Regions from separate parts of the Agrobacterium sp. 10T429 genome, predicted to be linked through region 2. Evidence: riboswitches for the same ligand, from Rfam matches in the RefSeq annotation. Region 2 holds a riboswitch; each other region holds the start of a gene.
What was found. A riboswitch is a leader RNA that binds a small molecule or an ion and turns the genes downstream of it on or off. The one in region 2 is predicted to bind thiamine pyrophosphate.
Positions count from the first base shown of each region.

Region 1: it holds a riboswitch for thiamine pyrophosphate, as region 2 does, so the genes downstream of both, AC1DCP_RS09990 (ABC transporter permease) here and thiC (phosphomethylpyrimidine synthase ThiC) in region 2, are expected to answer to the same signal.
Region 3: it holds a riboswitch for thiamine pyrophosphate, as region 2 does, so the genes downstream of both, thiB (thiamine ABC transporter substrate binding subunit) here and thiC (phosphomethylpyrimidine synthase ThiC) in region 2, are expected to answer to the same signal.

Region 1 is NZ_JBFTGV010000003.1:129,664-139,965, forward strand. Features, by position in the region: gene AC1DCP_RS09970 (carbohydrate ABC transporter permease) at 1-519, shown strand, start outside; gene AC1DCP_RS09975 (carbohydrate ABC transporter permease) at 524-1,381, shown strand; gene AC1DCP_RS09980 (alpha-glucosidase) at 1,394-3,388, shown strand; gene AC1DCP_RS09985 (TadE/TadG family type IV pilus assembly protein) at 3,474-4,763, opposite strand; TPP riboswitch at 4,945-5,047, shown strand; gene AC1DCP_RS09990 (ABC transporter permease) at 5,176-5,961, shown strand; gene AC1DCP_RS09995 (ABC transporter substrate-binding protein) at 5,958-6,902, shown strand; gene AC1DCP_RS10000 (hydroxyethylthiazole kinase) at 6,905-7,645, shown strand; gene thiE (thiamine phosphate synthase) at 7,632-8,294, shown strand; gene thiD (bifunctional hydroxymethylpyrimidine kinase/phosphomethylpyrimidine kinase) at 8,291-9,088, shown strand; gene AC1DCP_RS10015 (Lrp/AsnC family transcriptional regulator) at 9,187-9,645, opposite strand; gene alr (alanine racemase) at 9,773-10,302, shown strand, end outside.
Region 2 is NZ_JBFTGV010000004.1:349,744-360,045, forward strand. Features, by position in the region: gene AC1DCP_RS12920 (serine aminopeptidase domain-containing protein) at 1-1,559, shown strand, start outside; gene AC1DCP_RS12925 (glycoside hydrolase family 2 protein) at 1,530-3,986, opposite strand; gene AC1DCP_RS12930 (DUF1839 family protein) at 3,983-4,966, opposite strand; gene AC1DCP_RS12935 (amino acid--[acyl-carrier-protein] ligase) at 4,973-5,881, opposite strand; gene AC1DCP_RS12940 (acyl-CoA dehydrogenase family protein) at 5,886-7,067, opposite strand; gene AC1DCP_RS12945 (acyl carrier protein) at 7,067-7,318, opposite strand; TPP riboswitch at 7,499-7,610, shown strand; gene thiC (phosphomethylpyrimidine synthase ThiC) at 7,705-9,528, shown strand; gene thiO (glycine oxidase ThiO) at 9,530-10,302, shown strand, end outside.
Region 3 is NZ_JBFTGV010000004.1:195,520-205,821, forward strand. Features, by position in the region: gene AC1DCP_RS12225 (thiamine diphosphokinase) at 1-150, shown strand, start outside; gene AC1DCP_RS12230 (ABC-F family ATP-binding cassette domain-containing protein) at 155-1,981, shown strand; gene AC1DCP_RS12235 (VOC family protein) at 2,073-2,465, shown strand; TPP riboswitch at 2,511-2,621, shown strand; gene thiB (thiamine ABC transporter substrate binding subunit) at 2,660-3,673, shown strand; gene thiP (thiamine/thiamine pyrophosphate ABC transporter permease ThiP) at 3,693-5,318, shown strand; gene AC1DCP_RS12250 (thiamine ABC transporter ATP-binding protein) at 5,315-6,031, shown strand; gene AC1DCP_RS12255 (M48 family metalloprotease) at 6,339-7,799, shown strand; gene leuC (3-isopropylmalate dehydratase large subunit) at 7,861-9,270, opposite strand; gene AC1DCP_RS12265 (MFS transporter) at 9,699-10,302, shown strand, end outside.

The DNA of each region.
Region 1 (10,302 bases), on a different contig from region 2:
TTCGCCGGCCTCATCTTCGCGTGGTTTTTCCACTACGAATACGGCGTGGTCAACGATGTGCTGAACCGGCTGGGCTTTGAAGGCATCATCTGGTTCAACTCCCCGAACTGGGCCTTTGCGGCCATCTGCCTGACCATCATCTGGAAGACCTCCTCCTTCATGGCACTGATGATCCTTGCAGGGCTGCAAACCATTCCGCGCTCGCTTTATGAAGCCGCCGATGTGGATGGCGCCGGCAAGCTCAGGCAGTTCTTCGAGATCACGCTGCCGCTCCTAAAGCCCTCGATCGTCGTTGCTCTCATCTTCCGTACGATTACGGCGCTGCAGACCTTTGATATTCCATACATGATGACCGGCGGCGGCCCCGGCACATCAACCACGACGCTCGCCATGTACATTCACCAGAACACCGTTTCCTTCCTCGATCTCGGTTACGGTTCGGCACTGGCGGTCATGATGTTTGCGCTCTCCATGTGCGTCACCGCCGTTTATCTCCGCATTATCAGGACGAAGGACTGATCCCATGAGCACCGTTGCGACCTCCTCCGGTCTGTCCTCCTTCTTCTCCGGCAAGCCGCTGCGCTTCATTGCGGCCTCCATATTGCTGGTCAACGGCCTGTTTCCGGCAATATGGATCCTGTTCACCTCGCTGAAAACCGAAGCGGAACTGACGGTGAAACCGATCACATGGTTTCCGCATGCGCCGACGCTTGCCAATTACATGCAGGCCTTTTCCGACCAGCCGTTGCACCTCTTCCTGTTCAACAGCTTCATGGTCGCGCTGCTTTCCACGGCACTCACAATTCTGATTTCGGTGCTGGCAGCCTATGCGCTGGCGCGGCTCGATCTCAAGTACCGGGCGCTGATCCTCTCGCTCATCATCGCCGTTTCCACATTCCCGCTGGTAACGCTGCTGGTGCCTCTGTTCGAGATCATGCGTGCGCTCAACCTGCTCAATAGCTGGACCGCTCTTATACTGCCTTACACCGTGCTCTCCCTGCCGGTCTGCACGCTGATGCTGGTGTCCTTCTTCGAAAGCATCCCGCGCGATCTGGAAAACGCCGCCATGATTGATGGCTGCACCCGCATCGGCGCGCTGTTCAAGGTTGTCGTGCCGCTATGCGCGCCAGGCGTCTTCACCGCCGGTATTCTCGCTTTCGTGAACGCCTGGGACGAATTCCTGCTGGCGCTTTCCTTCAATTCCAATCCGGCACTGCGCACGCTGCCGGTCGGCATCCAGCTTTACCAGGGTGAGTTCGCTTTCCCCTGGCCCGTCATCTCGGCGGCGCTGGTGGTCGGCATCGTCCCGGTTGCGATCCTGATCGTCATCTTTCAGGAACGCGTCGTCTCCGGTCTCACCGCCGGCGGTCTTAAGGGTTAAACAGGTATAGTCATGCAATTCGAAAAGACCAAAGACGGCTTCACGCTTGCGATTGGCAGCCACACCATTCTTTCTCATTCGCCTGAGAACCCGGCTTTCTTCGCCGGTTTGGGCAAGGAGCGGATGGATATGTATCGCGGCAATTTCGATATCGAGGACTATGTCATCGAACGAACTGCGCTGCGCCACGCCGAAGTCAGTGGCGACAGCGTTACGCTGTCTTCCGCACCCGGGCAGGCCGCACGCCTTCATCTGGCGCTGGATGGAAATGCCATCAGGGTCACGGCGCTGGATGAAACCATCAATCGGCTGTGGCTGCGGATCATCGCAGATGAAGACGAACATGTCTGGGGCGGTGGCGAACAGATGTCCTATTTCGACATGCGCGGCCGCCGCTTTCCGCTCTGGACCTCCGAACCCGGTGTCGGCCGCGACAAGACCGCTGAAATCACCTTCAAGGCTGACGTCAGCGGCAAGGCGGGTGGCGATTATTACAACACCAATTACCCGCAGCCGACCTATCTGTCGTCGCGCAAATATGCGCTGCATGTGGAAACCAGCGCCTATTCGGTCTTCGATTTCCGCGACGAAGATTTCCACGAAGTCGAGATATGGGCGATCCCCGAGAGGATCGAGTTTTTCACCGGCGATCGTTTCACCGATATCGTTTCCGCCCTCTCGCTGCGGTTCGGACGCCAGCCGGAACTGCCGGAGTGGGTCTATGGCGGCGCGATCATCGGGTTAAAGGATGGCGGCAACTCCTTCGCCCGGCTGGAAAAAATCCGCGCTGCCGGAACCAAGGTCTCCGGCCTGTGGTGCGAGGACTGGGTGGGGCTTCGCCAGACATCCTTCGGCGCCCGGCTCTTCTGGGACTGGCAGGCCAATGAGGCGCGTTATCCGCATTTGCGTCAGAAGATCGCCGAGCTTGCCGATCAGGGCATTCGTTTTCTGGGATACGTGAACCCCTATCTCTGCGTCGACGGCCCGCTTTTTCCGGAGGCGTTGGCGGCCGGTTATTTCGCCACCGGCGCGGACGGCAAGACGGCGCTCGTGGATTTCGGCGAGTTCGATTGTGGCGTGGTCGATTTCACCAATCCGGCCGCAGCCGAGTGGTTTTCCGAAGAGATCATCGGCAAGAACATGCTTGATTTCGGCCTTTCCGGCTGGATGGCCGATTTCGGCGAATATCTGCCGATCGACATCACGCTATCGAACGGCATCGACGCCAAGCTGATGCACAATGCCTGGCCGACGCTCTGGGCAGAGGTCAACGCCAAGGCCGTTGAAAGCCGCGGCAAAACCGGCGAAGCGCTGTTCTTCATGCGGGCGGGCTTTACCGGTGTGCAAGCCCACTGCCCGCTGCTGTGGGGCGGCGACCAGTCTGTCGATTTCTCCCGCCATGACGGTCTCGTCACCGTCATATGCGGTGCGCTGTCCTCCGGTCTTCTCGGCAATGCCTATCACCATTCCGATATTGGCGGTTATACCAGCCTGTTCGGCAATGTCAGAACCCCGGAACTCATCATGCGCTGGACGGAGATGGCAGCCTTTACTCCTGTCATGCGCACCCATGAGGGCAATCGCCCGCGCGACAATCTCCAGATCGATCAGGACGAGACGGTTCTTGGCCATTTTGCCCGCATGACGGCGATCTATGTCGCACTCGCCCCCTATCTGAAATCGCTTTCCACTGAAGCGGCCAAAACCGGCCTGCCGGTACAGCGCCCGCTTTTCCTGCATCACGAGAACGACCGGCAGACCTATGCCATTCAGGACAGCTATCTCTATGGGGCCGACATGCTGGTCGCACCAGTTTGGAAGGCGGGGGAGACGCAGCGCACGCTTTACCTTCCGGGCGATGGGGAATGGATGCATCTTTGGAGTGGCGCGCGGTATTTTGGCGGGCACGAGATCACCGTGGAGGCTCCGATAGGCCAGCCGGCTGTGTTCTACCGCGCTGAAACGCCCTTTACTGCGTTATTTGAACAGCTTCGCAATATCGCTTGAAGCATCACCTTCCGGCCATTTCCAAAAAACGCCGCAAATATTGCGGCGTTCAACCGATGCTCTAACAGGCCTCGCTAAACGGCCATCAGCCCGTCAGGCGTGGTGATGTAATGGCTTTCTTGAACAGTACCGTCATCGCGTCGCTGATGCCCTGGGACGGGCTGACTTCGAAGTACAGACCCGGGGAAGCGCAGCTCTGCATGCGTGAGCCGATTTCCGCCTGAAAGGGCTTGATCCAGCTATTATACCAGTCATTCGTCGGCAGCGGCAGATAGGTGGTATAAAGCACCGCGATACGAAAACCCTTTTCCTTCAGTTTCGTACAGTCTTTGATGTCGATCGGCTCCTGACAGCGGCCTCCTGTCAGTTTTTTCGTACAGGAGGACGGCTTGTAACTGTCGCCCACCCCGTCTGAAACAAAGAAAATAACCTTATCCGGATTTGCCGAGCTTGCGCCCGTGCCCGAACTGCCGACCTTATCTCCAATCTGGATCAGTGCCCGGTCGAAATCTGTTTGCTGGTCGTTGTTGTATCCCTGATAGGGGATTGACATCAGGTTGATTTCACCAGCTTTTTTCTTTGCTGCGTCGAGATCCGAGGTTAGCGAAACGACCTCAAGCAGCTTGGTATCTTCCGCCCGTTCCCCAAAGGTATAGACGGCCATGCGATATTGATTGCTGCTTTTGCGCGTGGACTTTGCCGTGTCCATCAGGCTGGCGGTTGCCTTGGCAACCACGTCGATACGCGTTGTAACCCCGAGTTTCTTGGCCTTGAAGTAATAGCTGTTCGGGTCTGCCACGCCGTCCTTCACGATGTGACAGGCAAAAGCGCATTTATCGCCAGTGTTCGCAACCAGGGTGGCAACATCCGTGGGTGTCGCGCCCACTCCCATGGAGGGCGTATTATCAAGCAGAAGATAGAAATCGCTGAAGGTTTCCGTTTCGTATTTGGCCGTGGCCGTGCCGCCAACCGAAACGAAATCCTTCCCCAGAAGCCCTGAGAGGGTCGTGCTGACCGACGCCTTGAAGCTGACGGACGACTCGACCACATTGCCGTGCTTGATCACCGAAACATCGACAGAGGTAATGGTGTAGTCCGCGTCGCCGCGCTGATTGCCATCGAAGAATGCCCGGGCTTCTTCATTGCCGACGGGAATGACACCGTCCCCCGACATCTTCTTTGCCGCCTGAACACTTGCGGACATATCGGCGACTGCCGCCAGAGCCGCGGAATCCGCCGCCTGCTGCAGATCGGCTTTGACCGACATGCCGCGCGTAATATCGAGCGCCACACCGGCAGCCCCGCACAGAGGCACCATGAGCAGCGCGGTCAGAATGCCAAAATTTCCAGATTTCTCTCGCCAGAAGTTTTTCAAGTTCGCCCCCAACCAATCTGGGAGCTGAAGCTAATACAGCGGAATTGAAAAGCGGTTTCAATAAATAACTAATTTTTGATAAACTTAATATAATCAACAACTAATATGTTCGCGGCAAATGCGCCAATATTCTCGTTAACTTTCAACGTTGACATTACTTCAAAACCCTCCTAGCAAAACAGTCTCTTCCGAGGGGAGCACCAGACGGTGCTGAGATGGCGATGAGCCGGACCCTTGAACCTGATCCGGGTCATGCCGGCGTAGGAACGGAAACTGTAGCGCGTTTGCGGTACTGCCCTTTCTCTTCTCCGCTTTGCCCGGATCTCCGTGATCGCCACAGCTGGAGACCGAACGATGATGATGAAACATCCTTCCCTTCGTATACGGTACGGCTGCGTCTGAGCCCCGGCCGATGCGTGCCTCCCATGCGCTGAAGGGCGTCGTCCTTATTCTGATTGTCTGGCAGCTGGGCATCTGGCTGTTTGCACCGCCCCGCTACATCCTGCCCTCGCCCGCCGATGTTGCCGCAGCACTCCTGCGCCAGCCAGCCTTCCTGTTCGGACAGGCCATGGTGACATCAGGTGAAATGGCTGTCGGGCTTGCGGCTGGCATTGCCGCCGGCATTCTCGTTGCCTTTACGATTGCCGCCGTCCCGCGTTTTGGCCGCCTCGTCTGGCCCATGGTTCTCGTGTTGCAGGCATTTCCGGTCTTCGTGCTGGCCCCCATTCTCGTACTCTGGTTCGGTTTCGGCATGGCCTCGAAAGTTGTCATGACGGCGATCATCATCTTTTTCCCCGTCGCTTCAGCCTTCACCGACGGCCTCAATCGCACGGATCGGACAATCCTCGATGCCGCCTCGCTGACGGAGGCGAGCCACTGGCAAATCCTCACCCGGCTGCGTGTGCCGCTGGCGCTTCCCTCACTCATTTCCGGGCTGAGGGTCGCAGCTCCGCTCGCCCCGCTCGGCGCGGTCATTGGCGAATGGGTGGGCGCCTCCGCCGGGCTCGGTTTTGTCATGATCCAGTCCAATGCCCGCATGCAGACCGACACAATGTTCGCCGCCATGACCATTCTCGCCGTCATGGCGGTGCTGCTGCGGCTTGTCGTCGACCGGGCAACGGCCAACCTCGCCCCCTGGGCCAAAGAAACAGACCATCTCATTCCTTTCAAACATTTGCGGAGACTTTCGGCACCATGAAACGAACTCTTCTTTCCCTCGTCGTCGCGGCAGCAAGCGTGCTTTCGCCTGTGCAATCGCAGGCGGCCGACAAGCTTACCGTGTTGCTGGAATGGTTCGTGAACCCGGACCATGCACCGATGGTGATTGCCAAGGAACGCGGCCTGTTCGCAGATGCCGGGCTGGACGTTGAGCTGGTTCCGCCTGCGGACCCATCCGCCGTGCCGCGTCTTGTCTCGGCAAAACAGGCCGATATCGGTGTACACTACCAGCCGAACCTCTATCTCGACCACGATGCAGGGCTGCCGCTCGTCCGTTTCGGCACGCTGGTCGAAACCCCGCTGAACACCGTCACCGTTCTGGCCGACGGGCCGATCAAGAGCCTGAAGGACCTGAAAGGCAAGAAGGTCGGCTTCTCGGTTTCCGGTTTCGAGGATGCGATGCTGAAGCGCATGCTGGAGAAGGAGGGACTGACAAAGGACGATGTTGAACTGGTCAACGTCAATTTCTCACTCTCGCCATCCCTGATCGCCGGCAAGGTCGATGCCACGCTTGGCGGTTTCCGTAATTTCGAACTGACGCAGATGAAGCTTGAAGGCCACGAAGGCCGCTCGTTCTTCCCCGAGGAACATGGCGTGCCCGCCTATGACGAGCTCATCTTCGTCACCCATCGTGATCTCGTGAAAGACAGCCGCCTGCCGCGTTTTCTCTCGGCCGTTGAGCAGGCCGCGATTTTCATCACCAACCACCCGCAAGAATCCTGGCAGCTTTTCATCAAGGCCTATCCGAACCTTGACGACGCGCTGAACAAACAGGCGTTTTTCGATACGCTGCCGCGTTTCGCCAAACGTCCAGCCGCACTCGATCGCGCCCGCTACACACGCTTCGGCACCTTCATGCAAGACATGCAACTGATCAAGCAGGCGCCGGCGGTGGAAGACATTGCCGTGGAGTTGCAATGACCATGGCAAACAGTTTTCCGACTGCGGCGAAGGCCGCAGAGATCCTCGAAAGGGTAAGGCAGACGCGCCCGCGCGTGCATTGCCTGATGAACACCGTGGTACAGAAATTCACCGCGGACGGCATTACCGTTGTCGGCGGCATACCCTCGATGACAACCTCACTCGAAGAAATCGGTGCTTTCGTCACGAAAGCCGATGCGGTGACGATCAATCTCGGCACGCTCGACGCCGACCGGCGAAAAGTCATTCGATTTGCCGTCGAGATCGCCCGCGCGGCTGGCAAGCCGTGGATTCTGGACCCCGTGCATTGCGACTATTCGCCATCGCGACTGGCGTTCGCGCGTGACCTGATCTCGCTTGGACCCACCATCGTGCGCGGCAACAGCGCTGAGATGAGCCTGATCGGTGCTGTTCCGAACGCCATCAGGATAGAGACCGGACCTGTCGATAACCTGCGCGACGCCACAAGGAGCGTCAGAATCGTCAACGGTCACCCGTGGATGGCGAAGGTGACAGGCACGGGTTGCCTATCGGGTGGCGTCATCGCCGCCTTCATGGCGGTGGAAAAAGACGCACTGACGGCCGCCGCCGCCGCCCTCGCCATCACGGGTGTCGCAGCCGAACTGGCAGCGAAAAACGCCAAAGGCCCCGGCACATTCGAGCCGGCATTTCTGGATGTGCTTTCAGAAATTTCCGGCGAAGACATAATAAACCATGCGAGGATTGAGCATGAACAAGGTTGATTACCGTCTCAACGCTTTGGTCGATGCGAGCCTCGGCGATGTTGCGCCCTTGGGCGAGCTTGCTCTGGCGGCCGCACTCAACGGCGCGACCATTCTGCAATATCGCGACAAACACGCCTCCACGCGGGAGATGATCGAAAACGCCCTCGCTATTCGCGAAGCCATTGCCGGCACGGGCGTGCCGCTGGTCATCAACGACCGGGTGGATGTGGCGCTCGCCTCTGGCGCGGACGGGGTGCATCTCGGCGCCGATGATATGGATGCCAAAACCGCCAGACGCATCCTTGGAGATAAGGCGATCATCGGCCTTACCGTCAAGAACCGCGCCGATGCCGAGCGGGCGGCCTCCATGCCCGCCGATTACGCCTGCATTGGTGGCGTGTTCGAAACCGTTTCCAAGGTCAATCCAGACAAGCCTGTCGGCCTTGACGGCTTTACGACGCTCCGCACTCTGCTCCGCGAATTGCGGCCGGGCATGCCGGTGGGCGCCATCGCCGGTATCGATCTTGCCCGGGTGCCGAACGTCATCGCCGCCGGTGCGGATGGTGTCGCCGTCATTTCTGCAATCTTCCGCGCAAACGATATTGCCAGCACAACCAGGGACTTCCGCGCGGCAGTCGATGCAGCGCTGAAAGCGAGACATTCATGACAGCAATCGCATTGACCATCGCCGGCTCAGACAGCGGCGGCGGCGCGGGCATTCAGGCCGACATCAAGACTTTCTCGGCACTCGGCGCCTATGCCGCCAGCGTCATCACCGCCATCACCGCGCAGAACACCAAAGGTGTGACGGCAGTGGAGGATATTTCCGTCGCCACCATCGTCGCGCAGATGGATGCGGTTTTTTCCGATCTTGCCGTCAATGCGGTGAAGATCGGCATGGTATCGCGGATCGAAACCATCGCGGCCATAGCTGCAAGGCTTCGGCAGCAGCCCCAGCCGGTGGTGCTCGACCCCGTGATGGTTGCGACCTCCGGCGACCGTCTGTTGCATGCGGATGCGATCGAGACATTGCGGCGCGACCTGCTGCCGTTCGCCACCATCGTCACGCCGAACCTGCCTGAAGCAGCGCTTCTCACCGGGTTGCCGATTGCAGACACCGAGGCGGAGATCACCCGTCAGGCCGAGATGATCCTGAAGGTGGGCGCGAAAGCCGTGCTCATCAAGGGCGGCCATGGCGACGGGCCACAGAGTACGGATTATCTGTTTGCAGACGGCACCGTGCAGGCGCTTTCCGCTATGCGAGTGGACACGAAAAACGACCATGGGACAGGATGCACGCTGGCGGCAGCGATTACGGCTCATTTGGCCAAGAGTTGTGAATTGCGTGAGGCGGTTGGTCTTGCGAAGGACTATCTGAATGGGGCGCTTGACGCTGGTCGGGGGCTTGCCGTCGGGGACGGTCGGGGACCGGTGCATCATTTTTATCGGTGGTGGGGGTGACATCGACATGCAGAGTGAGGGGCTTACCCCCCTCTGTCCTACCGGACAGAGGGGCAACCGCATATTCCGCTGCGTAATTGTCTTCTCGAAAAAACTACTCACCGCGCCTTCGGCGTCGCCAGCACATTCCTGATCGCAAAACTCGAATGAATCCGCGAAACACCCGGCAGCTTCGACAGAATCTCCTTATGGATGCGCTCGAAATCGCCCGCACTTTCCGCCTCACATCGCAGGAAATAATCCGACCCGCCCGTCATCAGGTAACATTCGCGAATTTCTGGATAACGCCGCACCGCGTTCTCAAACCTGTTGAGAAAATCCTCCGTCTGGCGGTCGAGCGTGATCTGCACGATGACCGAGATCACCTCGCCGCCGGCAAGGCCGCTGGTCAGCGCCGTATAGCCCCGGATGATACCCTCCCGTTCCAGAATATCGACCCGGCGAAGGCAGGCAGAGGCCGAAAGGCCGACTTCCGCAGCAAGTTTCGCATTGCTGATGCGGGCATTGAGCCGGAGCAGGCGGATGATGTGGCGGTCGGTCGCGTCGAGTGACGACATAGAAAATTCCAATATGACAATGAAAGTTGCGTAGTTTGCATTTTTATCGCATCTTATTCGAACAATAGCCAAGAAATTCGACAATCGTTGCAATACTCTCATATGATAAAAATGAGGGTGAACGACCATGGACATGCAGATCAGCCGCCAGCATGCAGCGGGTGGTGCAAGCGGCCATCTGACCATCGATCTTGGCGCATTGCGCGATAATTATCTCGCGCTTGCGGCAATGGCACCCACATCGCAGACGGCAGCGGTCGTCAAGGCTGACGCATACGGCCTCGGCGCGGATATCGTCTCGCAGGGGCTGTTTGACGCGGGCTGCCGGAATTTCTTCGTCGCCCATATCGATGAAGCGCTGGCGCTCCGGCTGCGTCTTTCAGCGGAAGCGCGGATTTTCGTCCTCAACGGGCTTCAGCCCGGTAACGAAACCTCCTGCGCAGCCATGGCCGTCACACCGGTTCTGAATTCGCTCGAGCAGATCGCCCAATGGGCGGCCCACGCCAAAAATCTTGGCAAGACATTACCCGCCGCAGTGCAGATCGACACCGGCATGTGCCGTCTCGGCCTCTCTCCCGAGGAGCTTGAAGTCCTCGCCTCCCGGCCGCAACTGCTTGATGGTATCGACATCGCCTTCGTGATGAGCCACCTCGCCTG
Region 2 (10,302 bases):
TGCGGTTCGACTATCATGGCGCCGGGGATGCGCTCGATCCGGAGGATGTCGACCGTGCGGCGGATTGGCTTTCCGACACGCGAGCGGCGCTCGATTATCTAAAACGTCTTTCCGGCTGTTCCAGTGTGGTCGTCATCGCTCAGGGTCTCGGCTGTCTGATCGCCATACAGGCGCTCGCCGATGCGGCGGCCGTCGGTTCCATGGCGCTTCTGGCGCCCGTCGTCTCCGGACGGAGCTATCTTCGCGAACTGGCGATGTGGTCGTCCATGATTGACGATGGCCTTGGTCTTCGTCCCGGGCAGCGCATGGCGGAGGCGGGGGCAATTGCAGGCATGGCCATGCCGGTGGGTGTTGCTGATGCTGTCAAGAAGGTCAATCTTGCAAAGCTTGATACTGCTCCTGCGCGGAGCATTCTGGTGCTGTCGAGACCGGGCCGGGCGAGCGACAGCGATTTTGCCAAACAACTCGCCGCGATTGGTGCCGAGGTGGGGGAGGCGGAATTTGAGGGATATGACGATCTCGTATCCAGTCCCACACTCTCGAAAATACCCGGCGATGTGGTGAAGCGGCTTCGGGATTGGGTCCTGTCCCAAACTCATGCCGCGGATGCGGCGGGTCCGCAGGAGAATTTCATCGTCAACGCTCCGCAGCGCGGTCGCGGTTTTCTGGAACAGCCGGTGCAATTTGGCGAAGCCGGCCGGCTTTTCGGTGTTTTTTGCGAGCCTGACGATCGGCCGGCGGTCTCCTCGGTCCTTCTGCTGGGCGCGGCCTATGACCGGCATGCGGGTTGGGGCAGGCTTTCCGTGCAAACGGCCCGTTTGCTCGCACGGGAGGGTATCGCTTCGCTGCGGTTCGACGCGGCCAATATTGCCGACAGCCCCCCGGTCAAAAACGCGCCCGATCAGGTTCTTTACGATGCGGCGCAGAATGACGACGTGGCCGCTGCGCTCGATTTTCTCAGTCGGCGTGGCAAAGGACCCGTCGTTGCTGCTGGGCGCTGCAGTGGCGCCTACCTCGCCTTCAATGGCGCGCTTGCCGATGACCGGATCAGCGGGGTGGTTGCGGTTAATCCGGTTGTGTTCCACTGGCGGAAAGGCCGCTCGGTCGATGAAGCGCTGCACAAACCGCCACGGTCCTTTGGGGAATACAGCCAGCGTTTTCGCCAGGGCGCTACGTTCAAGCGTCTCGTCAGCGGCGATGTCGATGTGGTGAGCGCTGGTCGCAATATCGCCAAGGCGACGCTCAAGAAGCTTTCGATAAAAACGGCAAGGCTTTCCCGCCGGGGGAGCGAGGAAGGGCGTGCCGTCTACGGTGCTTTCGACAAGCTCAAGACAAGGGATGTGTCCATTAGCCTGCTTTACAGCGACAATGACGACGGGCTTGAGCATTTCCGGTATTATTTCAACGCCGATGGCCGGGGCCTGTCGGCCTACCGGAATGTGTCGCTGACGATTATTCCTGACGCCGACCATAATCTCTCAACGCCTGAGGCCAGAAAAGCCTACATCGATGCGGTGAAGCTGATGGCTCTAAAAGGAAAATCGCCGGCTGGAGCCTAGCGAGACGACATCGCCGGAAGGGGGCGTTTCGGATGTTGCTGTCTCCGGCAGAAGGTCGATTTTTCTGATTTCACCGGGTGCGAGATGGAACCAGCTTTCCGAGGCGCGGTAATCTTGCGCCGTAATATGGACGGATTGCGCCAGCCGGTCCGTGCCGATCTCGAGCGACCAGATGCCGTTCGCCTCGCTCACCTCCACCTGAAGGTTGGCGGCGTGCAGTGCTTTTTTCCGACCGAGAGGAAAATGGAATGCGTCGGCGATGACAGATCCGGTCGCGACATCGCGGAGCCGGGCTACCGTCACATCATGGGAGGGCGGGCCGAAACGATAGGCATAGGTCGTATCGAAAAAGGCGCCGAACAAATCGGTTGCGGCGATGGTCTGGCTCTGTCGCGGCGAGAGCGTGAGCGGCCGTTTGGCATGGACGACGGGTTGCGTGCCATCGCGCAGGCAGGTCAGTTCCAGCATGGCGTCAAGGTTGTCGCCGGTTTCGTTGATGACATGAATGTCCAGCCCGTTGGTGCCTTCGTCGGAAAGGCTGACCTGGATGGGACGAAACGCTCTTTTCAGCGCATGCCAGACGGATTTGGGTCTGCCGGTGGCATCGATGATACCCCAGCCAGCGCCGGGAACGAGATCCTGCAAGGTCCAGACCAGGGCGCCCCGGCAAGGGGACGCGTCGCGACGCCATTCGGCGAAGGTTGCTTCCATGACCTCGGCAGTGACGGCACGAGACATGTCGAGATAGAGGCCGCCATCCTCCCGACGCAGCACGTCCGGCTCAACGTCGTAAAGCAGTTTCAGATAATGGTCACGAATATCCTCGAAATCCCAGGAAGCGCCGCGATCGCGTGGCGTGCGCGCCTTCCAGCGCGGATCATGCACCGCCAGAGCGGGAAGATGTCTGTCCAGCGTTTCCTGTTCGGGAATATTGGCGAAGGCCAGGCACTCTGCGGCAAAGCGGAGATCGGCCCGGCGGGCATCTTCCAGCGGACGGCAATAGGCGCCCACACCGTAATAATGACCAACTCCGGCATTGGGAAAGAAGGGCAAGGCGCCGCCTGAAGGGGAATTCGCCACATAGGCCGCGTCCGGCCGTTTTTCGGTCAGGACTTCGGGCAAAATTGTCTCGGTGAGCGTTCCCTTCCATATCTGTTCCGGCAGACCGAGCATCGCGCCCTGCTGGTACATTTCGCTACCACCGCAAAAAACGATCAGCGAAGGGGAAAGGGCGGTCGCCTCGAGGAACTGCGAGACTTCCGTAACGATGTGCTGGCTGAGCGCCTCATCCTTTGCTGGATAATCAAAATTGGCAAGCATGGCGTCCTGCCAAACCATGATGCCGAGTTCATCGCACAGCGTGAAGAACTCCGGCGTTTCATAGGCCATCGTGCCGCCGATGCGGATCATGTTCATACCGGCTTCGGCAGCTTTTCGAAGCCAAGGCTCATAGTCCGGTCTTGTTCCCGGCAGGCGCACGATGTCGGCGGTCGTCCAGACTGCGCCCCGGCAGAAAACGGGGTGCCCGTTTATCCGGATGCCGAAACCGTTTCCGTCTTCGCCGTAATCCACCTCCACGCGCCTGAAGCCGGTGCGCCCGAGCCTGTGTTGCTTACCATCCAGTTCCAGAACGACTTCATGAAGCGCCGGTCTGCCGTGGGTATGCGGCCACCAAGTCTCGACATCGGGTATCCGGAGTTCGCCCAAGAATTCGCCGTTTTCACCTCTGGAAAGATCGGTGCTGTAACCGGCGCAGGTGAGCCGTGCGGATGGAATGTCGTTGTTCGCCTCCAGGGCGATGTTGACCGTTCCCGTCCCGGTTTCGTCGAGCGAGGACCGGACTGTGCAAAGCACGCCTGACTGTCTTATAAGGCTGATCGGTCGCCATGGGCCGGCGGCATGGATTTCCGGGCACCAGCCCGGCATATATCCGAGCGCCGTGGTGCGGATAAGCCGCAGACCTTGGGTGTTCATCATCTGCGGCCGCCAGCGGGCGCGCGGACCGGTTTTTTCGAGCCTCGGCGAAAGTGCCCGGAAGCAGATCGATAGTTCGTCCGCGCCTGTCAGTTCAACCGGCACTTCCAGCCTTTCGAACATGCTCTGGCTGGCGGCGATCAGTTCGCCGTTGAGGAAGATTTCTGCAATCGTCGACAGGCCATCGAAGCGCAGGATCGCCCGCTCCCGAACGTCGGAAATCATCGTCAGACGGTACCAGGCATCCCTGTCGTTCAATGGTGTCGGATTGAAACGGTCAAATTTTCCGGCCAGTTCCAGAGCTTGCGCCACTGTTCCGGGAACGGACACGTGAAGGCTTTCAAGGGTTGCGGGAATTTCAGAGGGCGTTTCGCAGGCGTTGGCGGACGTCATTGTCAGCGTCCAGCCTTCACTCAGCAATTTTTCGCTTTCGCGCGAAAGATAAGTCCTCACGCGGCCTCGCTGGTGTTCGACAATTTCGCCGCAAGGGCTTCCATCACACCATCCCATGCTTCCGCAGCCGGATCGAGCACCGAGGCGAGCGCGTCGAATTTACGGCGTGTGACGGCGCGAGCGAGCTGGAACTGCACGGTCTTGGCGACCTCGGATATGCGCAGCGCGTGGTCTCTCGCTTCAGCAAATTCGCTCTTGTCCAGCCATTCGAGGTGGCTCGCAGCCAGTTCGAAATTGGCGCCGAGCTGGCGCAGCGTATTGAAGGCATATTTGTGGAAGAAGCCGAACGGCCGGTCTGCCACCTTCTCGACCTGAGCCGGAAACACGGCTGCAAAAGCCCTGACCGGATTGTCGGATGGTCGCCGTGAAAAATGAAACTTCAGCAGCCGTTCGGCCGTTTTGCGGATATGCGCCGGCGAAGGGTTGCTGTCTGCGAATTTCGCAAATTCCGTATAGGGCAGGAAGGGCGGCTCGCTCTCTGACAGGTGATGGTGGAACAGGCCGTCGAAATCTTCGCCCGACAGGTGGAAAAAGCCTGCATTATGAAAATAATCGAGTTCCCGGTTTGCAAGGTCCAGCCGGTTGATGGCGATGGTGGTCTTGCCATGTTCCTTCCGGTAGCCCACCCCGTGGGTATCGGGCATATAGAAGCTGTCCATCTCGACCAGGCAGATGCGGCCGCGCTCCAGCTGCGCTTCGATATGGTTTTCAACCCGGTCGAAGATCGCAAGTTCGGTGGCGCGAACGCCATAAAGTGCTTCCAGATCTTCCAGCGGCACCTTGAAGAAGGTGAACTGGTCGCCTTCGAAATACTGCGTCAGTGTGAAGCCGAACATGGCCTCAGGCGGCAACCCTTTCGAGGCCAGCACCTCGATCCACAAATCGATGTAGCAATTGGTCTCCGGCCACATTCTTTCCGAAGAATGAAGCGGGTGCTGCACATAGTTTTTGGGATCGAGACCGGGGAAAATCTGCCGCATGAATGGTTAGCCCCAGAGTGTTTTCAAGGCCTTTTCGGGCCATGTTTTTACATCCAGACCGTGATGCGCAAAAAGTGCCAGCGCAATGCGCTCAAGGCCGAAACCGACGCAGGCGGTGTGAGCCACATCACCATTGTCGAGGTTCAATCCCCATTTCTGGCCAAAGGCGTCCTGATGGTAATTGAAGCTCATGCAGGCCGTCGGGTTGGTGGCGGATGTGACGGGGATCAACAGTTCGAATTTCAGGTTCTGGTCGCGCTGGTTGTTGGCGAGCATTTTGCCGGCGCGGCCGAAGAAGGGATCGTTGGCCACGTCGATGGTCACTTCAAGGCCCACGGCTTCCATCATCGCCACGCCGCGATCCATCCATGTCTGGCGGAATTCGGTCACATCACTCTCCGTGCCCATGCGCACATATTCCCGCATGCGGAAAAGCTGCTGACGTGCCGGGTCCTTCGAGGGTTCATGGCGGAAACAATAGGACTGGATGTCGTAGAGACCGCCGCCGGAAGGCAATGCGCCGCGCTTGGCGATGGTCGGATAAAGAGGGTAGCAAGCGGCCGGCGTCAGCACGATATCGGTTGCTTTCTGGTCCTTTGTCCAGTCGCCGCCCTCATCCATGGATTTGAGAAGGCTGACATGGTCAAGTTCGCAACCGCAGAAGGAATGCACCGTGCCCGCAAGCTGCGGGAAGCTTTTCATGTAACCGCTCTTTTCGAAATAGGCGCGGTTGATGCCGGGCGGGAAGCGGATCGCCTCTGCACTGTCCGGGCCGCCGGTGCGGTCGATCAGGCGTTCGAATGCGGCAATGACATCCTCGAACTGGCCGCTGCGTCCGTAAAGACCATCGACACCCGTTTCAATCAGCAGGCCTTCTTCGAACAGTCGATCGAGAAACGATGTTTGCATATCCATGGTCTTATCCCAAGAGGCTGGTGTCCTGCTTGTGAACCAGCAGGAGATTGGCGGAATTGCCGAGAATACGGTCGTTGGAAATCATCAGGCGCGCGGAATGCGCGTCGCGCAGGTGTCGGCCAAGGCTGTAGGGCGTACCGTTCTTGTAGCCCATGATGCCGCAGACCAGCATCGCTTGGTCGATGATCTCCAGAATGGTTTCCGAAGAACAGATCTTCACATTGTTCATGGCAACCGCGAACGCCATGGACATCAGCTTGTCCGGGTCGCTCTTGGTGTCTTCGTAAGCCTTTACGCCCGCAATGACGTTGGATTTGACCACCTGCAATTTCGTGGAAATTTCGGCAATGTGGATAGCGCCTGGCGGTGTGACACCGGGCGACTTGCGTGCAGCCGTCCTGACGAAGGATTGCGCGCGCAGCATCGCATCCGACGCGATGCCATACCAAACGGCGCTCCACAGAAGATGCGAGCTTGCAAGCATGGATTGCGCGGCGATTTCCGCAAAGGGTTTTGGGAATATCTGCACCGCCGGCGCCTCGCCGCGGAACAGGAAACCGTCCGAACAGGTGCCGCGCATGCCGAGTGTGTCCCAGACATGGGTCTTCTCGAGCCTGTACTGATCTTTCAGGAAGACGGTCATCACCTGATCGGCCGGGGCGGCATCCTTGTGGGCGCGCGAGGTGATGAGGATGGCATCCGCATTGCTGCCGTAGGAAATGACGGTGGCGTCCTTCTCCAGCCGGCAGATGTCTCCTTCGACCTCAATCGCGCAGATGGAATTGCGCAGATTGCCGCCGATTCCGCCTTCGGTCGTGGCCGAGGCGAGCAGAAGCTGTTCGCTTGCAATGCGGCTCATGAAGCCCGCATGCCATGGGCTTGTCTCGCCGTGTTCCACAAGGCTCGATGCCTTGATGTGGTGCATGGCGAAAATCATCGCGGTTGCCGAACAGGCCTGGCCAAGCCGGGCGCAGATATCGGCGATTTGCTGTATGGATGCGCCTTCGCCACCAAGAGAGGACGGGACCTGAATGCCGAGAAGGCGCTCTTGTCTCAGCGCCTTGACGGCTTCCTCCGGGAAGCGACCGGTGACGTCCACCTCGTCCGCGTGTTTGGCGGCAATTGCTGCGACGCGGCTTGCGCGCGCGGACAGCGTTTCATCCTGCGGCGCAACGGTCACATTCATCAGGCTGCCTCTTTACCATCCAGAATGAGCTTAACGGTGTCTTCAATGGCCTTGATGCTGGCAAAGGACTTGCGGTTCAAGAGGTTGTCGGGGAATTCGATATCGAAAGCTTCCTCGATACCCAGCATCAATTGCACCGATGCAAAGGAAGAAAGACCTGCCGCATAAAGATCTGCTTCGTTTTCAATCGTATCGACGGGGGTAGGAAGCTGGCCGAATTTTGCCAGTATTTCACGAATAGTCGCATTCATTCCGACTTATCTCCCATGAATTTAACATCAGGATGGTTTGTGCTTATCGTTAATTTGAAAACGATAATATTCGCCTAAACCGTTAGGTTAATTACCACTAACGGCGCTTTTGTTGTTCGTCCACCTTTGCCAGCCATCAGCAGCACCCTTGACAAATGTCGGGCGGTGTTTTCTCTTGTGTCCATTCACCAGGGGTGTCCCGTCAAGGGGCTGAGATTCTGCTTTTATGCGCAGTGACCCGTTGAACCTGATCCAGTTCATACTGGCGTAGGGACGGTGCAAAGACCGAAGGTCGGATTGCGTGTAACTTGCGCTGCCGATGCGTCGGTATTTTCCATCATTCCGGCTCGAACTGGGTCTCCACTGTCAAACTTTGGAGCCTCATGATGAATATCGTTGCCAAGAATATCCCGCTTGTCGTCACAACCGGGCCGCATCCCGCCTCCACGAAAATCCACAAAACCGGAATTTTGCATCCGCATATTCGCGTGCCGATGCGCGAAATCGCCGTCCACCCGACGGCGGGAGAACCGCCGGTCACGGTCTATGATTCCTCAGGCCCCTATACCGATCCATTGCATAACGTTCTGATCGAAAAGGGTCTGCCGCGCCTGCGTCACGACTGGGTTGTAGCGCGCGGCGATGTCGCGGCTTACGACGGTCGGCACGTCAAACCGGAGGATAACGGCTTTGCCACTGGCGAGCGCCTGACGCCTGAATTTGCCGTGCGCCACCAGCCGCTGAGGGCCACGGAAGGAAAAGCCGTAACGCAGCTTGCCTATGCGCGGGCAGGCATCATCACGCCAGAAATGGAGTTCATCGCCATCCGCGAAAATCTGGGGCGCGAAGCGTCGAAGGAGAATCTGGCTCGTGATGGGGAGAGTTTCGGTGCGCAGATACCTGATTATGTGACGCCGGAGTTCGTCCGTCAGGAAGTCGCATCGGGTCGCGCCATCATCCCGGCCAACATCAATCACCCCGAGCTTGAGCCGATGATCATCGGCCGTAATTTTCTGGTCAAGATCAACGCCAATATCGGCAATTCCGCCGTCACCTCCTCCATGGCCGAAGAGGTGGAGAAGATGGTCTGGGCGATCCGCTGGGGTGCCGATACCGTCATGGACCTTTCGACCGGGCGCAACATCCACAACATCCGCGAATGGATCATCCGCAATTCGCCGGTACCGATCGGCACGGTGCCGCTTTACCAGGCGCTGGAGAAGGTCAACGGCATTGCCGAGGACCTGAACTGGGAAGTGTTCCGCGATACGTTGATCGAACAGGCGGAGCAAGGCGTGGATTATTTCACCATCCATGCCGGTGTTCGGCTGCATTACATTCCGCTTACCGTCAACCGTGTCACCGGTATCGTCTCACGCGGCGGGTCGATTATGGCCAAGTGGTGTTTGCATCATCACAAGGAAAGCTTCCTCTACGAGCATTTCGACGAGATCTGCGACATCTGCCGTGCCTATGATGTTTCCTTCTCGCTGGGTGACGGGTTGCGGCCCGGTTCGATTGCCGACGCCAACGACGCCGCGCAATTTGCCGAGCTGGAGACGCTCGGTGAGTTGACACAGATCGCATGGGCGAAGGATTGCCAGGTCATGATCGAGGGCCCCGGCCATGTGCCGATGCACAAGATCAAGGAGAACATGGACAAGCAGTTGAAGACCTGCGGTGAGGCGCCGTTTTATACGCTTGGGCCGCTAACGACCGATATCGCCCCCGGTTACGACCACATCACTTCCGGCATCGGGGCAGCGATGATCGGCTGGTTTGGCACGGCGATGCTCTGCTATGTCACGCCGAAGGAACATCTCGGTCTGCCTGATCGTAACGACGTGAAGGTCGGTGTCATCACCTACAAGATCGCGGCTCACGCGGCCGATCTCGCCAAGGGCCATCCGGCAGCACAGGTGCGGGACGATGCGCTGTCGCGTGCAAGGTTCGAGTTCCGTTGGGAAGACCAGTTCAACCTGTCGCTGGATCCGGACACGGCGCGCTCCTTCCATGACGAGACCCTGCCGAAGGAGGCGCACAAGGTCGCGCATTTCTGCTCCATGTGCGGGCCGAAATTCTGCTCGATGCGGATTTCCCACGACATCCGCGCCGAGGCGCAGAAGGAAGGGCTGGAGGCCATGGCCGCGCGCTTCAAGGAAGGTGGCGAGCTTTACATGCCGCTCGCGACCCCGGCAGACGGCCAGTAGCATGCGTGTTCTTGTTAAGGGAACGGGGGTCGCCGGTCTGACGGCGGCCTTCGAACTGGCGCGGCGCGGCGCAACCGTGGAGGTTTCAGAGCGCAATGCTGAAGCCTCGCGCGGCGCATCCTTTTATGCGGGCGGAATGCTGGCGCCCTGGTGCGAGCGTGAAAGTGCGGACGAGGCGATACTAACGCTCGGCCAGGCGGCTCTCGACTGGTGGGATGAGGCGACCCCCGGCCTTGTCATCAGACACGGCACGCTGGTCGTCGCGCCCGCCCGCGACAAAGCCGAGCTTTCGCGTTTCGCATGCAGAACAACTGGATACCAGTGGGTGGATGAGGGTGAAATCGCCGCTCTGGAGCCTGACCTTGCCGGGCGGTTTCGCTCCGGGCTTTATTTCACGGGCGAGGGGCATCTCGATCCGCGCCTTGCGCTCAAATCGCTGCATACGCGGCTTTGCGGCTTGGGCGTGCGGTTTCATATGGGTATTCCGGTGGATGAGCAGCCGTTCGATCGGGTGGTGGATTGCACCGGCGCTGCGGCGGTGGGCGAGATTGCCAATCTTCGCGGCGTGCGGGGAGAAATGCTCTATCTCGCCACGTCAGAGGTTTCCCTGTCGCGCGCCGTCCGGCTCTTACATCCGCGCATTCCGCTTTATATTGTGCCGCGTGAGCCGGGTCGCTTCATGGTGGGGGCGACGATGATCGAGACAGAGGATGCCGGAGCCATTTCAGCGCGCTCGATGATGGAGTTTCTGAACGCCGCCTATGCCGTACATCC
Region 3 (10,302 bases), 150 kb from region 2:
AATGTGCGTTATCCTCTCAAGGATTTCCCGCTTGCTTTCGGCTCTTCCCGCACTATTTCCAATGTCGCGAATGGCGGCCCTGTGCATTTCTCGCTGAAAAGCGGAAAAGCCATCGTGCTCGCCCGCCCTTATGATCTGACCGGAGCCTGACGCCTTGGCACCCCCAATTTTGAAACTCGATGACATCAAGCTGACCTTCGGCGTGACCCCGCTGCTCGACGGCGCCAATCTTCAGGTGGAGCCGGGCGACCGCATCTGCCTTGTCGGACGCAACGGTTCGGGCAAGTCGACCCTGATGAAGATCGCCGCCGGTCTGGTCGAGGCGCAGTCGGGCGAGGTTTTCCGTCACCCCTCCGCCACCATCCGTTATCTGGAACAGGCGCCGGATTTTGCCGGTTACGACACTGTGCAGGCCTATGCCGAGGCGGGGCTGGGACCTGGCGACGATCCCTATCGCGTTACCTATATTCTCGAGCATCTGGGCCTGACGGGACAGGAACATCCGGATAGCCTGTCCGGCGGCGAAGCGCGGCGTGCGGCCCTTGCCCGCGTCATGGCGCCTGAACCCGATATTCTGATGCTGGACGAGCCGACCAACCATCTGGACCTGCCCACCATCGAATGGCTTGAAGGCGAGTTGCAGCAGACGCGTAGCGCGCTGGTGCTGATCTCGCACGACAGGCGTTTTCTGGAGAAGGTTTCGACCTCGACCGTGTGGCTGGATCGCGGCCAGTCCCGTCGTCTCAATCGCGGTTTTGCGCATTTCGAGGAATGGCGCGACAAGGTGCTGGAAGAGGAAGAGCTGGAGCAGCACAAGCTCGGCAAGGCCATCGAGCGTGAAGAACACTGGATGCGTTACGGCGTGACCGCGAGACGCAAGCGCAACATGCGCCGCGTGGGCGAGCTTCAGGCAATGCGTGCGGACTATCGCGGCCACAAGGGACCGCAGGGCAGCGTGCAGGCGACGGCTGCGGAGGTGCGGGAATCCGGCAAACTGGTCATCGAGGCAGACGCAATCACCAAGTCTTACGGCGAGCGCGTGATCATCGCGCCGTTTTCGCTGCGGGTGCATCGCGGTGATTGCATCGGTCTCGTCGGGCCGAACGGTGCCGGCAAGACAACGCTTTTGAAGATGCTGACCGGCCAGCTTCAGCCCGATAGCGGCACGGTAAAGCTCGGCACCAATCTGGAAATCGCGACACTTGACCAGAAGCGTGAAGATCTCAATCCAAACGATACGCTCGCTCATTACCTCACCGACGGTCGCGGCGACAATTTGCTGGTCAATGGCGAGTTGAAACATGTGACGGGTTACATGAAGGACTTCCTGTTCCAGCCGGAACAGGCCCGCACGCCCATCCGCAACCTCTCCGGTGGTGAGCGCGCCCGTCTTATTCTTGCGCGCATTCTGGCGCGGCCTACCAACCTGCTGATCCTTGACGAGCCGACCAACGATCTCGATATCGAAACGCTCGATCTGTTGCAGGAGATCGTTGCGGGCTTTTCCGGCACGGTCATTCTCGTCAGCCACGACCGCGATTTCCTCGACCGTACCGTCACCTCCACAATCGCGCCCGCCAATCCGGACCAGCCGGACGGACGCTGGATCGAATATGCCGGCGGCTATTCGGACATGATGGCGCAACGCAAGGGTGCTGCGGAAGAAAAGCGCAAGGCGGAGAAGCAGGAAAAGGCAAAGACCGCCCCTTCCGCCTCCGCGTCGCAGGAGCCTTCAAAGGCCAAGGGCAAGCTTTCCTTCAAGCAAAAATTTGCGCTCGAAAACCTTCCAAAGGAGATGGAGAAGGCGCAGGGCGAAATCGCCAAGCGTGAGCAGCGCATGGCCGATCCCAATCTGTTCACCAAGGACCCGGCTACCTTCAATACGCTGGCGCAGGAAATGACGAAGCTGCGCGAAAAGCTCGAAGCCATGGAAGAGGAATGGCTGGAGCTGGAGATGCTGCGCGAGGAAATTGAAGGGTGACTTGGTTGCGATTTCTTGACTGAGGTCTCATCCACCTTTGACAGGGAGGCGGAATTGCCGTTTCCTGTGCGGGTTCGGAGGAGTTCAGAAAATGCGCATGATCTTCGTCAATCTGCCGGTCAAGAATATCGAGACATCGAGAAGCTTCTTCACGGCTCTCGGTTTCACCTTCAATCCGGAATATTCGGATGACCGCACGCTCTGCATGATCGTTGAGGAGAACATTTTCGTGATGCTTCTTCAGGAGGAGCGTTTTCGCGATTTCATCAATGGCGATATCGCCGACGCCAAACGCAGCACCGAGGTCCTGACCTGTCTCACAGCGGGAAGCCGTGAGGAAATCGACCGGATGATCGAAACGGCGCTCGCCTCGGGTGGCAGCAGCTGGAAACCGGTTCAGGATCACGGTTTCATGTATGCCGGTAGTTTTCAGGATCCCGACGGCCATGTCTGGGAACTGGTGCACATGGTGCAGCAGGCCTGACGGCAGCCATCTTGCCAATCAGAGACAGCGGGACTACATCATCATCTTGATCTAACGGGGTGTCTTTTGTGCTTGCGTGCAAAAGGCTGAGAGGCTTGCCAACCCGAAGAACCTGATCCGGTTCATACCGGCGGAGGGATTAGACGGCTTAAGGCAAGCGGCTATTTCCCTTTTCGTTTTTTGAGGAGATACCCGTGCGCCGTCGTCTTTTCCTGAATTCCCTCGTTGCCGTTTCGTTGTTTCTGCCCGGTATTGCCACTGCTCAGGACAGACAGGAACTGACCGTCTATACCTATGAAAGCTTCGTTTCCGAATGGGGTCCCGGCCCCAAGGTGAAAGAGGCCTTCGAGAAGGTGTGCAATTGCACGGTCAATTTCGTCGGTGTGGCGGATGGCGTGGCGCTGCTTAACCGCCTGAAGCTTGAAGGGGCGGCGTCGAAGGCGGATGTCGTTGTTGGTCTCGACACCAATCTGGTCGCGGAAGCGAAACAGACCGGCCTCTTCGATATCAGCGGTATCGATGCATCGGCGGCCAAGGTGCCGGGCGGTTACAAGGACGATATTTTCGTCCCTTACGACTACGGTCATTTCGCCGTTGTCTATGACACGCAGACGATAAAAAATCCGCCGACGAGCCTGAAAGATCTGGTGGACGGCGATCCTTCACAGAAAATCGCCATTCAGGACCCGCGCACCTCCACGCCGGGGCTTGGCCTGCTGCTCTGGGTGAAGTCCGTTTACGGCGACAAGGCACCGGAAGCCTGGGCGAAGCTCCGGAAGCGCATTCTCACCGTCACGCCGGGCTGGTCGGAATCCTATGGCCTTTTCACCAAGGGTGAGGTGCCGATGGTGCTCTCCTACACCACGTCGCCTGCCTATCACATGGTTTCGGAAAAGACGGATCGCTATCAGGCCGCGGGTTTTTCCGAGGGGCACTACATCCAGATCGAGGTTTCCGGCCTTCTCAAAAACGCGCCACACAAGGAGCTGGCGAAGCAGTTCCTCGCTTTCACGCTCACATCAGGATTTCAGGATGCCATTCCGGAAAACAACTGGATGATGCCGGTCGCGGCAACTTCCACGCCCCTGCCCGAGGCATTTTCCAAACTCGTCGTACCGCAGAAGACCTTCCTGATGGACCCGGAAGAGGTGGCGAAGAACCGCAAGGCCTGGATCGACGAATGGCTTGCGGCCATGAGCATGAACTGAGCAAGAGGCACGCCCGCGCATGATGCTGCGTCGCGACTACAGATGGTCGATCATTGGCGGAACGGCGGCGTTTGCCGCCGTTTTCCTGTTCATGGCGCTTGCTGTATCAGCACTACTGTCGTTCGATGCCGGTACATCCGCCGCCGGAATCGTGGATGCCTACACGCTGCGAATCCTGCGCTTCACGCTCTATCAGGCAACGTTGTCCACTGTTCTTTCTATTGTTCTCGGCCTGCCGATGGCGCTTGCGCTCTCCCGCAGACAGGATTTTCCGGGGCGGATTTGGATTATCAGGTTGATGGCTGTGCCGATGGGGCTGCCGGTCATCGTTGGTGCCTTTGGCATCATCACGATCTGGGGCAGGCAGGGTGTTTTGAATACTGCCCTTGTTTTTGCCGGTGCGGAGCAGCCCTTCAGTATTTACGGCCTTTCCGGCATTCTCGTCGCCCATGTGTTTTTCAATCTGCCGCTTGCGGTGCGGCTGATGCTAGCCGGGCTGGAGCGGATTCCGGGCGAATATTGGCGGATGGCGGCAAGTCTTGGCATGGGGCCGGTTTCGGTTTTCCGCTTCATCGAGTGGCCGGCCGTCTCGCGGCTTGTTCCCGGTATTGCCGGGCTTGTCTTCATGCTGTGCGCCACCAGCTTCACGCTAGTGCTTCTGCTGGGCGGTGGACCGGCGGCGACGACACTTGAGGTCGCAATCTATCAGGCGTTGCGGTTTGATTTCGATCCGGAACGGGCAATCGCGCTTTCGGTTTTGCAGATTGCAATCACAGCAGTTCTGCTCGGCCTTCTTGCCTTTTTGCCATCGCCCGAGGCGGAAATTGCCTCGCTTGGCCGCCCTGTTCGCCGTTTCGACGGCAAGCGTGTTGGCGCGCGCCTGTGGGACGGAGCGGCAATCATTTTTGCGGTTCTGCTGGTCGGCCTGCCGCTTGTTGCCATAACCGTCTCGGGTTTGGGGGCCGATCTGCCGCGTCTTTTGTCAGCGCCGATCTTCCTGCGTGCGGCGGCGACCAGCTTTGCAATCGCTGCGTTCTCCGCAACTCTCGTCGTGCTCTGCTGCTTTGCGATCATCGGTGCGCGACAGGCCGTGGGTTCCAGACGGCACGCGGCTCAACCCTTGCGCCTTTTGTCCGCCACGCTCGGGGCGGGGTCATCGCTGGTGCTGCTGGTGCCGCCCGTCGTGCTGGGAAGCGGGTGGTTCCTGTTGCTGCGGCCCTTTGGAGATGTCAGTTTTTATGCTCCCGTTCTCGTGGCACTCATCAACATGCTGATGGCGTTGCCGCTTGCCATGCGGGTGCTGGAGCCAGCCTTTACCAGCCATTTTTTACGCACGTCCCGGCTCTCCGCCAGCCTTGGGCTTCAGGGACTGACGCGGCTGCGGTTCGCCGATCTGCCGGTACTGCGGCGGCCGCTGCTGATGGCGTTTTCCTTTGCCATGGCTCTGTCGCTCGGTGATCTCGGGGCGGTCGCCCTGTTCGGATCGGAAAATTTCGTCACGTTGCCATGGCTGGTCTATAGCAATATGGGCAGCTACCGCACCAATGATGCCGCCGGATACGCGTTGATCCTTGGCGTCGTCTGCCTGCTGCTTGCCGCGGGCGGCGTTTCACGGCAATCCCAATCAGCAAGGGCGAGCATATGACGGGTGACGAATTTGCCGTGGGGCTGGACAAGGTCAGGCTGCGGCTCGGAACGCAGGATTTCGATCTCGACTGTACATTCCCGCAAGGCCAGATGACCGCCGTTGTCGGTGCCTCCGGTTCTGGCAAGTCGACGCTCCTCAATCTCATCGCCGGTTTTGAATTGCCCGATTCCGGGCGCGTCCTGATCGGCGGGCGGGACATGAAGGCGCTCGATCCTTCCGAACGACCGGTCTCCTTGATCTTCCAGGATAATAATCTTTTCGCCCATCTCGATATCTTCACCAATGTCGCGCTCGGCATCAGCCCCGGGCTGAAGCTGGGGGAGGAAGACAGGCAGAGGATCGACGTGGCGCTCACACGCGTTGGTCTTGCGGGTTTTGACAAACGTTTGCCGGGCACGCTTTCCGGCGGGGAAAGGCAAAGGGCGGCGCTGGCGCGTGCGCTGGTCCGGAAAAAACCTGTCATGCTGCTGGACGAGCCTTTCGCGGCGCTAGATCCGGGGCTGCGGGCGGGCATGACCTCCCTGCTTCTCGACTTGCATGCCGAAACAAAAAATACGGCGATTATTGTTACGCACCATCCAGACGACATAAAAAAGCTGGCACAGCGGGTGGTTTTTCTTGATCGTGGCCGCGTTGTCTATGCGGGCTCGACCGCAGATTTCTTCGCCACACAAAATGTGAAGGCGGTCGACAGTTTTCTGAACGGCTGATCGCCTTATTTTCGACGCGTGCCGCTGGCAATCGCTTTAGATAACTTCAATGGCGTTAATTTGCACTTGCCAGTTTCAAGTCGTTGCCCGAGAAAAGACGAGAATTATTGCGTTCTTCAGGAATATTCCGGACTTGATGGATCGTTTTTACCGTTTCGACATTCATGGCTCGTTGGGGCGAATCTGTTATTCTGGTCTGCAATTAACGGATGATCAGGAACGTTAGGGGCAGGCATAGAGAATGAGAAATAGCATGACTGCGCAGTGGAGGCTTTTCTCCCGTTCAGGCCTTCGCCGTTCGGGCAGGATGGCTGCCGTGTGTTCCGTGCTGACGGCGTCTGCCGTATTCCTGTCATCGTGTCAGTCTCTCTTCAGCCCAGCCTACCAGTCCACCTTGCGGCCTTCGGACAATCCGCAGACCGTGGAAGAGGTGCAGAAGAATGATCCCCGTGCGCAGATGGGTGCGCGCGAACATCCGCGTATTGTGGCGAGTTATGGTGGCGAATATCGTGATGCCAAGACGGAGCGGCTTGTCGCCCGTATCGCCGGCGCGCTGACGGCTGTTTCGGAAAATCCGCAGCAATCCTATCGCATCACCATCCTCAACTCGCCTGCTATCAACGCTTTTGCGCTGCCGGGGGGGTATCTTTACGTGACGCGCGGGCTTCTGGCTCTCGCCAACGATGCCTCGGAAGTGGCCGCCGTGCTTTCGCATGAAATGGGCCACGTTACCGCAAACCACGGCATCGAGCGCCAGCGCCGGGAAGAGGCGGAGGTGATTGCAAGCCGTGTGGTCGCCGAGGTTCTGTCGAGCGATCTCGCCGGCAAGCAGGCGCTTGCGCGCGGTAAGCTGCGGCTTGCGGCTTTTTCGCGCCAGCAGGAATTGCAGGCGGACGTGATTGGTGTGCGAATGTTGGGTGAGGCCGGCTACGACCCCTTCGCATCGCCGCGGTTTCTGGATTCCATGGCAGCCTATGCGCGTTTCTCCTCGGCTGATCCCGAAAATGACCAGAGCCTCGACTTTCTTTCCAGCCACCCCAACACGCCGCAGCGCATCGAGCTTGCACGCCGGCATGCCCGCGCCTTCGGCCAGGACGGTCAGGTCGGGGATCGGGGTCGCGACTGGTTTCTGGATGGCATAGACGGCCTGCTTTACGGCGACAGCCCGCAGGAGGGTTATGTCCGGGGCCAAACCTTTCTGCACGGAACGCTCGGTATTCGTTTCGATGTGCCGGACGGTTTCGTCATCGACAACAAGGTGGAGGCCGTTCTTGCGACGGGTCCGGGCGATGTGGCGATCCGTTTCGACGGCGTGGCCGATCCGAAACAGACCACTCTTGCCAATTACCTTACCAGCGGCTGGGTTGCCGGCCTGATGCCGGAAACCGTGAAGGAAACGCAGATCAACGGTCTGGAGGCTGCGACAGCCCGTGCGACGGCGGACAAATGGGACTTTGACGTTACCGTCATCCGTGTTGGTCAGCAGATATTCCGCTTCCTGACGGCCGTGCCGAAGGGTAACACGCAGCTCGATTCCATCGCCAACGTGTTGCGAACGAGTTTCCGCAAGATGACGCCGCAGGAGATCGCATCGTTAAAACCTCTGCGCGTGCGCGTGGTGACGGTCAAGCCCGGTGAAACCGTGGCAACGATTGCCGCACGGATGATGGGGACCGACCGCAAGCTCGACATGTTCCGCATGATGAATGCGATGAGCGCCACCGCCACGCTTCAGCCCGGCCAGCGGGTGAAGATCATTGCGGAATGAGATGCTAACAAAAAACCCCGGATTGTGATCCGGGGTTTTTCGTTTCAGACGTTATAGATAATTACCGCCACTCGCGCACATCGACGAAATGACCGGCGATGGCCGCCGCCGCTGCCATGGCGGGGGAGACGAGGTGGGTGCGGCTCTTATAGCCCTGGCGGCCCTCGAAGTTGCGGTTCGAGGTGGAGGCGCAACGTTCGCCAGGCTTCAGGCGGTCGTCATTCATGGCAAGGCACATGGAGCAGCCCGGTTCGCGCCATTCGAAACCGGCTTCGAGGAAAATCTTGTCCAGACCTTCCTTTTCCGCCTGCTCCTTCACGAGACCGGAGCCGGGCACGATCATGGCCGAGACGGTGGGCGCGACCTTGCGGCCGTCGACGATCTTTGCCGCTGCGCGCAAATCCTCGATACGGCCATTGGTGCAGGAGCCGATGAAAACGCGGTCGATGGCGATATCGGTGATGCGTGTACCGGGTTTCAAGCCCATATAATCCAGCGCACGCCACTTGGAAGTACGCTTGTTTTCTTCCTCGATATCATCCGGATTGGGAACGATACCCTCCACGGACGTCACGTCCTCAGGCGATGAGCCCCAGGAGACGATCGGCGGCAGATTGGCGGCGTCCAGCACCACGATCTTGTCGTAGTGGGCGCCTTCATCGGATTTCAGCGTTTTCCAGTAGGCGATGGCCTGTTCCAACGTCTCGCCCTTTGGCGCGCGCGGCTTGTCCTTAATATAGTCAAAGGTGGTCTCATCAGGCGCGATCAGACCTGCACGGGCGCCGCCCTCGATGGTCATGTTGCAAACCGTCATGCGGCCTTCCATGGAGAGCGAGCGGATTGCCTCACCGGCAAATTCAATCACATGGCCGGTGCCGCCCGCTGTGCCAATCTCACCGATAATGGCGAGGATGATGTCCTTGGCGGTGACGCCTTCCGGAACCTTGCCATCGACACGCACCAGCATGTTCTTGGCCTTTTTCTGGATCAGCGTCTGGGTCGCCAGCACATGCTCCACTTCCGACGTGCCGATGCCGTGCGCCAGCGCGCCGAAAGCACCATGGGTGGAGGTGTGGCTGTCGCCGCAAACAATCGTCATGCCCGGCAGGGTGAAGCCCTGTTCCGGGCCAACGATGTGGACGATGCCCTGACGCTTGTCGCGCTCGGAATAATATTCGACACCGAAATCCTTGGCATTCTGCGCAAGCGCTTCCACCTGGATACGGCTTTCCTCGTTCTTGATGCCTTCCAGCCGGTCGGCTGTGGTTGGCACGTTATGATCAACGACGGCAAGCGTGCGGGTGGGCGAATGGACTGGACGGCCGGCGATGCGCAGGCCTTCAAAGGCCTGCGGGCTCGTCACCTCATGGACCAGGTGACGGTCGATATAGAGAAGACAGGTTCCGTCCGGGTCACGATTGACGACGTGGTCGTCCCAGATCTTGTCGTATAAGGTGCGGGGTGCGCTCATGGCTCTATGCCTTGTCATGGAAAGGTAAAATCAGGGTTCAGTAAGGCGGTGGACAGCGGGTGCTGTCAGGCGAGCCTAAGTCGGCTGTTGAGCGCCCCGGAAATGCGCGCAAAAAACCGTGCCGGCAGACGCTTGTGGTCCTGCAGCACATAAACATTCTGCGCGAGACATCCGAATTTAGATCCCATGGCGGTCTTCATAGCAGATTGCCGGTTTCGCGGCAATATGAATGCACGCAGACCGTAAAACGGTGACCCGGCGGCTTTGATGTGCGCCGCACCATGTACTCAGGGCTTTAAAATGCCGGTTTCGCAGCCTTTTCGGCATTGGTCATGATGCAATGCAACTTGCGTATCTTGCGGCGCACATATAGATGGGTCCCCTTATCATTTGCATTTCGACGAGCAATCGAAGGGAGGGAAAAGCACATGGTATCGGAAAAATCCCTAATCTCGAAGATCACCTGGCGGCTGATGCCGTTTCTTGGCCTTCTCTATCTCATCGCCTATATCGACCGGCAGAATGTCAGCTATGCCAAGCTGCAGATGGTCGATGCGCTGAGCCTCAGCGAATATGCCTACGGACTTGGCGCTTCGCTGTTCTTCATCGGCTATTTCCTCTTTGAGGTTCCGAGCAACCTTTTCCTCAACCGTTTCGGCGCCAGCAAATGGTTCGCCCGCATTCTGGTGTCCTGGGGTGCCGTCACCATTGCGCTTGCCTACACGCAGAATGCGACGATGTTCTACATCCTGCGCTTCCTGCTCGGGCTTTGCGAGGCCGGTTTCTTCCCGGGCGTGCTGTTCCTGATGACGCTGTGGTTCCCGCGCGATTATCGCGGCCGCATGATCGGCTTGTTCATGATCTTCAGTGCGCTTGCCAATGCCATCGGCGCACCGCTTGGCGGCATGCTGCTTGATCTCGATGGTTTCCTCGGTTATGCCGGCTGGGAATGGGTGTTCCTGGCGACGGGTATTCCCGCCGTGATCGCCGGTATCGTTACCTTCTTCTATCTGGACGATACGCCGGAAAAGG